Regions from separate parts of the Serratia entomophila genome, predicted to be linked through region 1. Evidence: predicted binding sites of a transcription regulator. Region 1 holds the regulator's gene; each other region holds the start of a gene.
The links. The regulator Fur, encoded in region 1, represses iron uptake genes when iron is present. The targets are predictions, from matches to a motif close to ATAATAATGAGAACNACTATCAA.
Positions count from the first base shown of each region.

Region 2: KHA73_RS15705 (isochorismate synthase) is a predicted target of Fur. The motif match lies at 906-928, and genes of this name have one in related genera.
Region 3: fepD (Fe(3+)-siderophore ABC transporter permease) is a predicted target of Fur. The motif match lies at 1,460-1,482, and genes of this name have one in related genera.
Region 4: KHA73_RS14325 (siderophore-interacting protein) is a predicted target of Fur. The motif match lies at 1,291-1,313, and genes of this name have one in related genera.

Region 1 covers NZ_CP082787.1:1,295,612-1,297,812, forward strand. Annotated here, with positions in the region: gene KHA73_RS06360 (beta-N-acetylhexosaminidase) at 1-550, shown strand, start outside; gene fur (ferric iron uptake transcriptional regulator) at 744-1,190, opposite strand; gene fldA (flavodoxin FldA) at 1,523-2,062, opposite strand.
Region 2 covers NZ_CP082787.1:3,224,331-3,226,531, forward strand. Annotated here, with positions in the region: gene KHA73_RS15705 (isochorismate synthase) at 1-870, opposite strand, end outside; gene KHA73_RS15710 (4'-phosphopantetheinyl transferase family protein) at 1,059-1,751, opposite strand; gene agp (bifunctional glucose-1-phosphatase/inositol phosphatase) at 1,856-2,201, opposite strand, start outside.
Region 3 covers NZ_CP082787.1:3,567,529-3,569,729, reverse strand. Annotated here, with positions in the region: gene fepG (iron-enterobactin ABC transporter permease) at 1-389, opposite strand, end outside; gene fepD (Fe(3+)-siderophore ABC transporter permease) at 389-1,444, opposite strand; gene fepB (Fe2+-enterobactin ABC transporter substrate-binding protein) at 1,653-2,201, opposite strand, start outside.
Region 4 covers NZ_CP082787.1:2,938,134-2,940,334, forward strand. Annotated here, with positions in the region: gene KHA73_RS14315 (gamma-glutamylcyclotransferase) at 46-741, opposite strand; gene chaB (putative cation transport regulator ChaB) at 1,000-1,227, opposite strand; gene KHA73_RS14325 (siderophore-interacting protein) at 1,357-2,175, shown strand.

The DNA.
Region 1 (2,201 bases):
GCCGCAGAACGCTGAAACCTCGGTAGACCGTGACGGCAATCACTTCGCCGCCAGGAGCGACAAACCCTGGCCGGGCGCCTATGGCATTTCCGCCCAGCTGTGGAGCGAAACCCAGCGCACCGACCCTGAGATGGAGTACATGATCTTCCCGCGCGCTCTGTCGGTGGCGGAACGTGCCTGGCACCGCGCTGCCTGGGAACGGGATTATAAAGCCGGCCGCGAGTACAAGGGTGGGGAAACTCACTTTGTCGATGGCAAAGCCCTGGCTCAGGACTGGCTGCGCTTCGCCAACCTGCTGGGGCAACGAGAGTTGGCCAAGCTGGACAAGGGCGGCGTCAGCTATCGCCTGCCGGTGCCGGGCGCCCGGGTGATGGGCGGCAAGCTGGAGGCGAATATCTCTCTGCCGGGGCTGGGCATCGAGTACTCCACCGACGGCGGCAAGCAATGGCAGCGTTACGACGCCAAAGCCAGGCCGGCGGTGAGCGGCGAAGTGCAGGTTCGAGCGGTAAGCCCGGACGGCAAGCGTCACGGCCGCGCCGAGAAAGTTTAAGTCAGGTAGTGCGGCCCGCTGCGTGTCGGCAGCGGGCCGATGTTGAAGTGAGGGAAGTACGTGGAGCTGTGCCGCTGCAATTGTTCCATTTCATGACGTGATCTTTCCCCGGCTGGCCCGGGGATTTTTTTTGCCCGCCGGCGACAGGCGTAAAAAAACCGCCCTGAGGCGGTTCTTTAATCCCGATAACGGGTTACTTCTTGTCGTGCAGCGTATCGTCTTCGCGGCAGTCGCCGATTTCACAGTGGCCGTACAGGTACAGGCTGTGGTTGGTGAGCTTGATGCCGTGTTGCTTGGCGATATCACGCTGGCGCGCTTCGATGGATTCATCGCTGAATTCGATCACTTTGCCGCAGTCCAGGCAAATCAGGTGATCGTGGTGGTGCTGCTGGGTCAGTTCGAACACGGATTTACCGCCTTCGAAATTGTGACGAGTCACAATGCCCGCATCATCAAACTGGTTCAGCACGCGGTAAACCGTCGCCAGTCCGATTTCTTCGCCCATATCTATCAGTTTTTTGTACAAATCTTCCGCACTGACGTGATGGCATTCCGGATTTTGCAGTACTTCCAGGATTTTGAGTCGCGGAAGCGTGACTTTTAAGCCGGCCTTCTTCAATGCGGTGTTGTTGTCAGTCATGCGGATTCAGTCCTGTTACTATGCTAATCAAGTTGAGGCGTTCTCGCCTGTGGCATCGGTCGGCACAAAGAGTTAATTGCGTCTCATTATAGAACCGGTTGTCCTAAATGGAAACCGCCGGTTGTTAACAAAGATATAATTGCACTATTGCATGTTGTGCATGCAACGCTTTGATGGGTGGGATAAACCGATATCTCAGTCTACCGTGACGATGTGGGAAGTTACCAATCTGTAACTTCTATTGCAGCAATCCATACTGCCGATGACGGCCCTGCTGGCAACACTATGCACTTTGCAGGGCTATTGTTCAACCTTTGGACGGCAATGGCCGTTTAGCCAAGGATTTCGGCCAGGCTCAGCTCTTCGACTATCTGCTTGACCCAGGCTTCGACACGTTCGTTGGTCAGCTCAGGCTGACGGTCTTCGTCGATCGCCAGACCGATGAAGTTGTTGTCGTCCGCCAGGCCCTTGGAGGCTTCGAAGTGGTAGCCTTTGGTCGGCCAGTGGCCGACGATGGCCGCGCCGTGCGGTTCGATGATGTCGCGAATGGTGCCCATCGCGTCACAGAAGTATTCCGCGTAGTCTTCCTGATCGCCGCAGCCGAACAGCGCCACCAGTTTGCCGTTGAAGTCCACTTCTTCCAGCGTCGGGAAAAAGTCATCCCAGTCGCACTGCGCTTCGCCGTAGTACCAGGTTGGGATACCCAGCAGCAGGATATCGAAAGCTTCCAGATCTTCTTTGCTGCTTTTGGCGATGTCGTGAATTTCAGACACATCGTCGCCAAACTGTTTCTGAAGAATTTTCTGGATCATTTTGGCAATGTTTTCGGTATTGCCAGTGTCGCTGCCAAAGAAAATGCCTACAGTAGCCATATCGCGTATAACCTTTAAATTCAATTAATTGCATTACACGATGTTAGTGCTGACCCCGCTAACACCGATTAAAATGATGCCATGGCAAGAGCTGGCGGGCGCCATCAGGGCGCTGTCTCTTACCGGTAAACACGTATCA
Region 2 (2,201 bases), 1.9 Mb from region 1:
AAGCTGCGGGTCCCTCAGCTCGCCGCGAATGCGGGTGGACAGGTGCCACATGGTGCCGGTGCTCATCAGCGAAGGCCCGGAAGGCACGCTGAGCGTGGCGCACAGCGGTGCCAGCCGCCGGCGAATGTCGTCGATCACCAGCCGGTGTTCATATTTGTCTTTGGTTGAACGCATCAGGCGTTCGCTGCCGATGCGGTCCTGCTGCGCATCCGCCTGGCGGCGCGCCGAGCCCGCCAGCGGATTGGAGTGGATCTCGCCGCCCTGTTTGCGGATCAGCAGTTCCGGGCTGGCGCCGATCAGCACGCCGCCGTCGGCCAGCGGCAGGGAAAAGTGGTAACCGTTCGGGTTCTGCACCATCAGGTTATTGAGGATCTGATGGCCCGCCACCGGCTGCTCCAGCTCGATCTCCAGAATGCGCGACAGCACCGCCTTGCTCAGCTTGCCCTGTTTAAAACGGCTGACCGCTTCCGCCACCGCATGCTTGAAGCGCGGCTCGTCCGGAATGCTGGTGCAGGCGGTCAACCGGTGCCGCTGCTGCAGCATCGGCCGCGCATCGCGGGTGTAATGATCGTTGGCGACGAACCGGCTCTGTTGCGGTACGTACAGGCAGGAGGGCTGGCGGGTATCGAAAGGAATGGCGCCCACCACCACCGGCGCATCCTGGCCGGCCTGTTTGGCGCGCTGCAGCGCCTGGCTGATGTTCTGCGCCAGCGCGCTGTCGGCCTGCTCACCGCCGAAGGCCGGCGTCTCGATCCGTTCGAATACGCCATCCGCGCTCAGCGAGCGGAACTCCGACTGGTATAAAAAGGTAGATTGCTCTGAGTAAACAAAACCGGGAAAGGTTTCGTTTTCCGTTGTCAATGTAGCCACAAGACCACTCCTTTGCGTTGCCCGCACTAATGATAATGGTTATGCGAATGATTATCATTAGTTATAATGATCGGTAAATTACACCGCCGCCCGGCGCGGGTCAATCACCGTTAGCGTAATAATTAATGAATAAAACGCTCAGGCATGGCAAATTCACGTTACAGTGCAACGCAGATTAATATACTGATTTAACAGTAAATAAACGTAGTTACATCGTCACAATCATGCCAGTAGCGGCCCAGAAATCGGCGGCCTGCACGGCACTGCGGGGTGAGTGTCTTAAGCAGTTCTAATTCAAAGGTCTGGGTTTGCGCATCAATTGCCACCATGCGCGCATCCAAAAAATCAAAGTAGCGGCGCACCTGCGGGTACAGCGCTTTGAACAGGCTCTCCTTGGCGGAGAACGTCAACGTCAGCATCCGGTTGAACGCCTGCGGCCCGCGGCGCAGCGCGGCGCACTCATCAGCACTGACGATGGCGCCCCACAGCTCTTCCGCGCGCGCCTGCGGCATCAGCGTCTCCACGTCCAGCCCGACGCCGCCCAGGCCCTTTTCAGGGTGCACCGCGCACAGCGCGGTATCCGCATTGTGGCTCAGCGCGCCGGCGACGCCCGCCGGCCACCGCGGGGCGCGATCTTCGCCTGGCAGCAGGATAAAACCGCTGAAGCCCAACGGCGCCAGCAGCCGCTGCGCCAGACAGCGCCCGGCCAAATACTCCGCCCGGCGCTTGGGCACCGCGCGCGCCAGGTGCGCCGGCAGATCGAGGCCCGCCTCGCGAAAGCGCTCGTCACGATAGTCCGCCAGTGAAAAACGGCAACGCGCCACCTGCCCAGGGTAATCAGCCAGGTTAAAAAGTTCGATATCGCGGATAAAAGCGGGCAACGAGAGGTTCCTTGAACAATGCGCAGAGCGATGATTTTAGCCCCGGCGCTCCCCGGCAACAACGACTATTCCTCTCCCCCGCCGCCGGGGGAGAGGAACGCAGCTTACAGAATGCCCTTCATGGTTTTTTCAAAATCGCTCCAGGCGCAGAAGCCGTCCTTGTCGATTGGGCAGCCTTTCAGCGCCAGGGTCACGCGCTGCGGCGGGTTTTGCAGCGTCAGCGGCGTGGCTTTGCGCAGTTGATCGGTAGACTGGTAAACGTATTCAATCTTCAGCAGCTCGCGGTCATTCTGCTTGTCATGCCAGCGCTGGAACACCAGCTTGCCGCCGATCGGCGTTTTCTCGTACTGCAGCGGCAGTTGATACGGCTGGAACTGCATCGCCGACAGCAGCGAAGCGATATTCGAATCGTGGCCGACCAGCACCGTCAGCTTGGGCGCATCCGGTTTG
Region 3 (2,201 bases), 2.3 Mb from region 1:
CCGCCGCTGAACAGCGTGATGGCGATCAGCGCGCCGGTATAGGCGCCCATGTTAAAGCCGATGACGTCCGGGCTGCCCAGCGGGTTGCGGATAATAGACTGGAAAATCGCGCCGCTCATGCCGAGCGCGCCGCCCAGCAGCAGCGCCATGGTAATGCGCGGCAGGCGCCACTGGGTGACCACGGTCACCAGATTCTTTGGCGCCTGGCCGTTCAGCGCGGAAAACACCTGCTCCAGCGACAGCGGAAGCGTGCCGTAGCACAGCGCCGCCACCGCCAATAGCAGGCACAGCGCCAGCAGCGAGAGATTGACCAGCAGCACGCGCATCGGCATGCGCCAGTTGACGATGCCGTCCGCGCGGCCGATAAGCAGGGTGCGAGGCATCGACATCACAGGCCCCCCAGGGTTTTCTTGCGGCGCACCAGCCAGATCAAGACCGGCGCGCCGATAAAGGCGGTGACGATGGAGACCCGCAGCTCGCCGGGCACCAACAAACGGCCGATGATGTCGGCGCACAGCAGCAGCACCGGGGCCATCAGCATTGAGTAAGGCAATATCCAACGCTGATCGGGGCCAACCCACCAGCGGGCGATGTGCGGCACCATCAGGCCGACAAAGGCGATCGGGCCGACGGTGGCGGTCGCCGCGCCGCACAGCAGCGTAATGGCGATAACCGCGATGATTTGAGTCAGCGCCACGCGCGCGCCGAGCGCGATGGCCAGATCTTCCCCCATGCCGATGGTGTTCAGCGGCCGGGCGATGGCCAGCGTCAGCAGGGCGCCGATCAGGATGGCGGGCGCGGTGACCGCCAGGCTGGCCAGAGTGCGGATATCCAGCGTGCCGGCCTGCCAGAAACGCAGTTGGTCGAAGGTCTGCGGATCGAGCAGCGACAGCCCGGTGGTGACGCCGTTCAACACCGCGCCTATCGCCACGCCGGCCAGCGTCAGCCGCACCGGATTGATGCGCCCGCCCGCCAGCGTGCCGATCAGGTACACCAGCAGGGTGGTGATGGCGGCGCCGGCAAAGGCCCAGCCCATATAGCCTTCGGTAGAAGCGGCGCCGAAAAACATAATGCCCAGCACCACGGCGAAGCTGGCGCCGGCGTTGATGCCGAGCACGCCGGGATCGGCCAGCGGGTTGCGCGTCAGCGCCTGGATCAGCGCGCCGGCGCCGCCCAGCGCCACGCCGGCCAGAATGCCCGCCAGCGTGCGGGGCAGGCGGGCGTTGAGAATAATTGTGCTGTCTGCACCGCTAAACTGGCCCTGCAGGCTGAGCCAAACGGTATGAAAAGGAATGGATTTGGATCCCAGCATCAGGCTGGCCATCACGCACAGCAAGAGCAGTGCCAGGCACAGGCCCAGCCCGGAAACCCGCTTCAGGCCGCCGGCGTAGGCTGTGCGAGACGTGGATGTAGGCGCCCGCGTGGTCGGAGTGGGTAAGCTCACACCGTTAACTCCTTTATAATTTTGATTCTCATTATTATTAGCGTTCTTGAAGACCGGCTTATAGTAGCATGAGTTTGCGCCGCAATGCATCCGCCGGATAGGGTGGGATAAGTTATCCGTGATGTTAATGATTGTTTATATTTCAATAGATTGAATGTAATTGTTGCGCGGCGAAATGCGGCAGGCGCCAGGCCTGCCGGAGGGCATGTCAGGATTTCTTGAGCTGCCGCTCGATGCTGTTCAGCATATTGGTGGCGCTGTAGTAATCGAGGCGAAAGGTGTCGGTGCCGACGGCGTAGACATGATGTTGTTCAACCGGCTCCAGGTGCTGGAGGAACGGGTTGGCCAACAGCTCCCTGACCTTGCGCTCATCGGCCGAGAACAGCATCAGCGTCTTGCCGTTCAGGCCTTCCGCCATCTTTTCGCCCGAAAGCTGAATGATGTCCTGGCGTTTGCCCATGCTGGTGTTGCCCTTGGCGCTTTCCGGCGGCGTGGCCAGCTGGAAGCCGAGCTGGGTCAGCAATTTCCCCTGGGCGGAGTCCGGCGTCCACAGCATGGCCTCACGCCCGTTGTCGGCATAGACCAGCGGGGAAGTGGGCTGCGGCGGCAGGACGATGGACTGCTTCACCTGTTCCACCCGCCGTTCAAAGCGCGCTTCGGCCTGTTTTGCCCCCTGTTCGTGGCCGGTGATTTCCCCTAATTGGGTGGCCAGCTGCTGCCAGCTTTTATCGCCGTAGTTGAGCACCAGCGTTGGCGC
Region 4 (2,201 bases), 1.6 Mb from region 1:
GGCCCAGCATGCTGGGCCTGTTGAGCGTCTGTTGGCAGCGGGCGTTCAGGCGGTCGCTTCACCGCCAATCGGCCCAGCGGTGTTTTGCTGCAGCCATTGCCGCACGTAATTGACCAAATCGCCAATGCAGTCGTCCTGCATGCCGTGGTGCTTCAGTTCGTCGTCCAACGCGAACAGGTATTGGGCGTTAGTGCCCAACGGGCCGCTGGCGCTGGCGATCAGCGGCGCGATCACCTGGTGGCTGGTATCCTCTTCAAACAGCGGGTGCTGCGGGTTCATTACGAACACCAGCGCGCTAACCACCTCGCCGTCGTCCAGCTGCAGGTCGCACCAGGTCGGCAGATAACAGCCGGTCACCATCTCACGCTTCCACAACAGCTCCAGCTCTTCACGCAGCTTGTCTTCCGGCAGACGAAACGCCAATCCGGTTGTCTGGCCCCCCTCCTTCAGCGCCAACATGCGCCCCGGCTGGCGCAATGTGCCGCGCCCAGCGGTCAGGCGCATGCAGAACGCCCGGTGCCACCCTTGCAGCGTGGCGGGCCGCACTTCTTCAGATTCAAATACCGGATTCCACATCAGCGAGCCGTAGCCGAAGATCCACACCGGGCTGTTGCCCGGACGGCGCGATAATGTGCAATCCAACGAGGCGGAACGCTGCTCTGGCGTCAGTAACAGCGACTCCTCAATGGCGCCGAATGCCGTTTTGCAGTCTGCTTTTTGCAGAAAATCTCGCGTTAACACCTTTACATCCTCCCGGGAATACGATTTCTCATGTTCCCTGCCACTACCTGAGCCTTTGCAATTTTATTTATTGGTACAGAATTTTATTAATTCAATAGCCATTCCTAATAAGAAAGACATTATTCTTTTCTCGATGCGCAATCAAGTTTCAAACGGGCTTTAAAGTGAAAAAGTATTTGTACTGAGCAGCAATAATATTAATTGCTGTGGCGGGTAGGCATTTTTAACCGGCGCATGAGCGCGCCGGGGGAAGAAAAACTACTTTTTGTGCCAGCGATCGTCGTCGCCTTTGCGATAGCTGTGCTTGACCGCCGCCCAGGCGACTTTGTGCGCCGTTTCTTCACGGCTGGCGTCATCGCGCCGCTCGTCCGGATCCGCATACTCTTGCCAGGCGCTGTTAAAGGCTTCCTTATAGATTTCCTGTGCGTGTTCCGGCAGCACGTTTTTCACATTGTCCGGCAAGGCGCTTTTGCTGTTGTACGGCATCACTTTCCTCCCGTTGATGTTGAGTGAACCTTAAGTTTAGGCGATGTCGCCTCCGGCCTCAATTAGCAAACGATTCTCATTATCAAACGACATGCTATACTCGCGGCAAACGAACATAAGGAGATCCCCGTGACTACCGAAGCCCCTCGCTCACGCGCCCCCTACCTGATTGCCGTCAGCGCCATTCAAGACATTACGCCGCACCTGCGCCGCATTACCTTTACTGCGCCCGACCTGCGCTATTACCCGGCCAACGCCGCCGCCGCGCATATCAAAGTGTTTTTACCGCAGGCAGGCCAGGAGCGGCCAGACCTGCCGACTCTGACCGAGAACGGCCCGCGCTGGGCCGCCGATGCGGTGCGCCCGATCGTGCGCACCTACTCTATCCGCGCCGTGCGTCCGGAACAGGAAGAAGTCGACATCGAATTCGCCCTGCACGACCACAGCGGCCCGGCGGTCAATTTTGCCCGCAACGCCCAGGCCGGCGACAAAATCGGCATCAGCAATCCCGGCGGCCCCAAACCGATGCTGCCTGAGGCGAAGTTCTACTGCCTGGCCGGTGACCCCTCTTCGCTGCCGGCGGTGGCCGCCCTGCTGGAAGGCCTGCCGGCAAACAGCGAAGGCCACGCCTTTGTTCGCGTTGACAGCTCCGCTGACGTTATCGATCTGAAAAAACCCGCTGGCTTCGCGCTGAGCTGGATCATCGGCGGCACGGAGAAAACCGACGAACTGATCGCCCGGTTCCGCGCGCAGGCCCTGCCGCAGGCGGAAACGCATTTCTGGCTGGCGGGTGAAGATCGCCTGGTGGTGGAACTGCGCCGCTACCTGCGCCGCGAACGCCAATGCGACCGTAATCATCTTTATGCGGTGCCTTACTGGCGTGAAGGGCTAAATGAAGAGGGTTATCACAATACGCGTCATGAAATCATGGACAATATTGACGGATAAAGATAATTTTTCCCTGATTAACCATA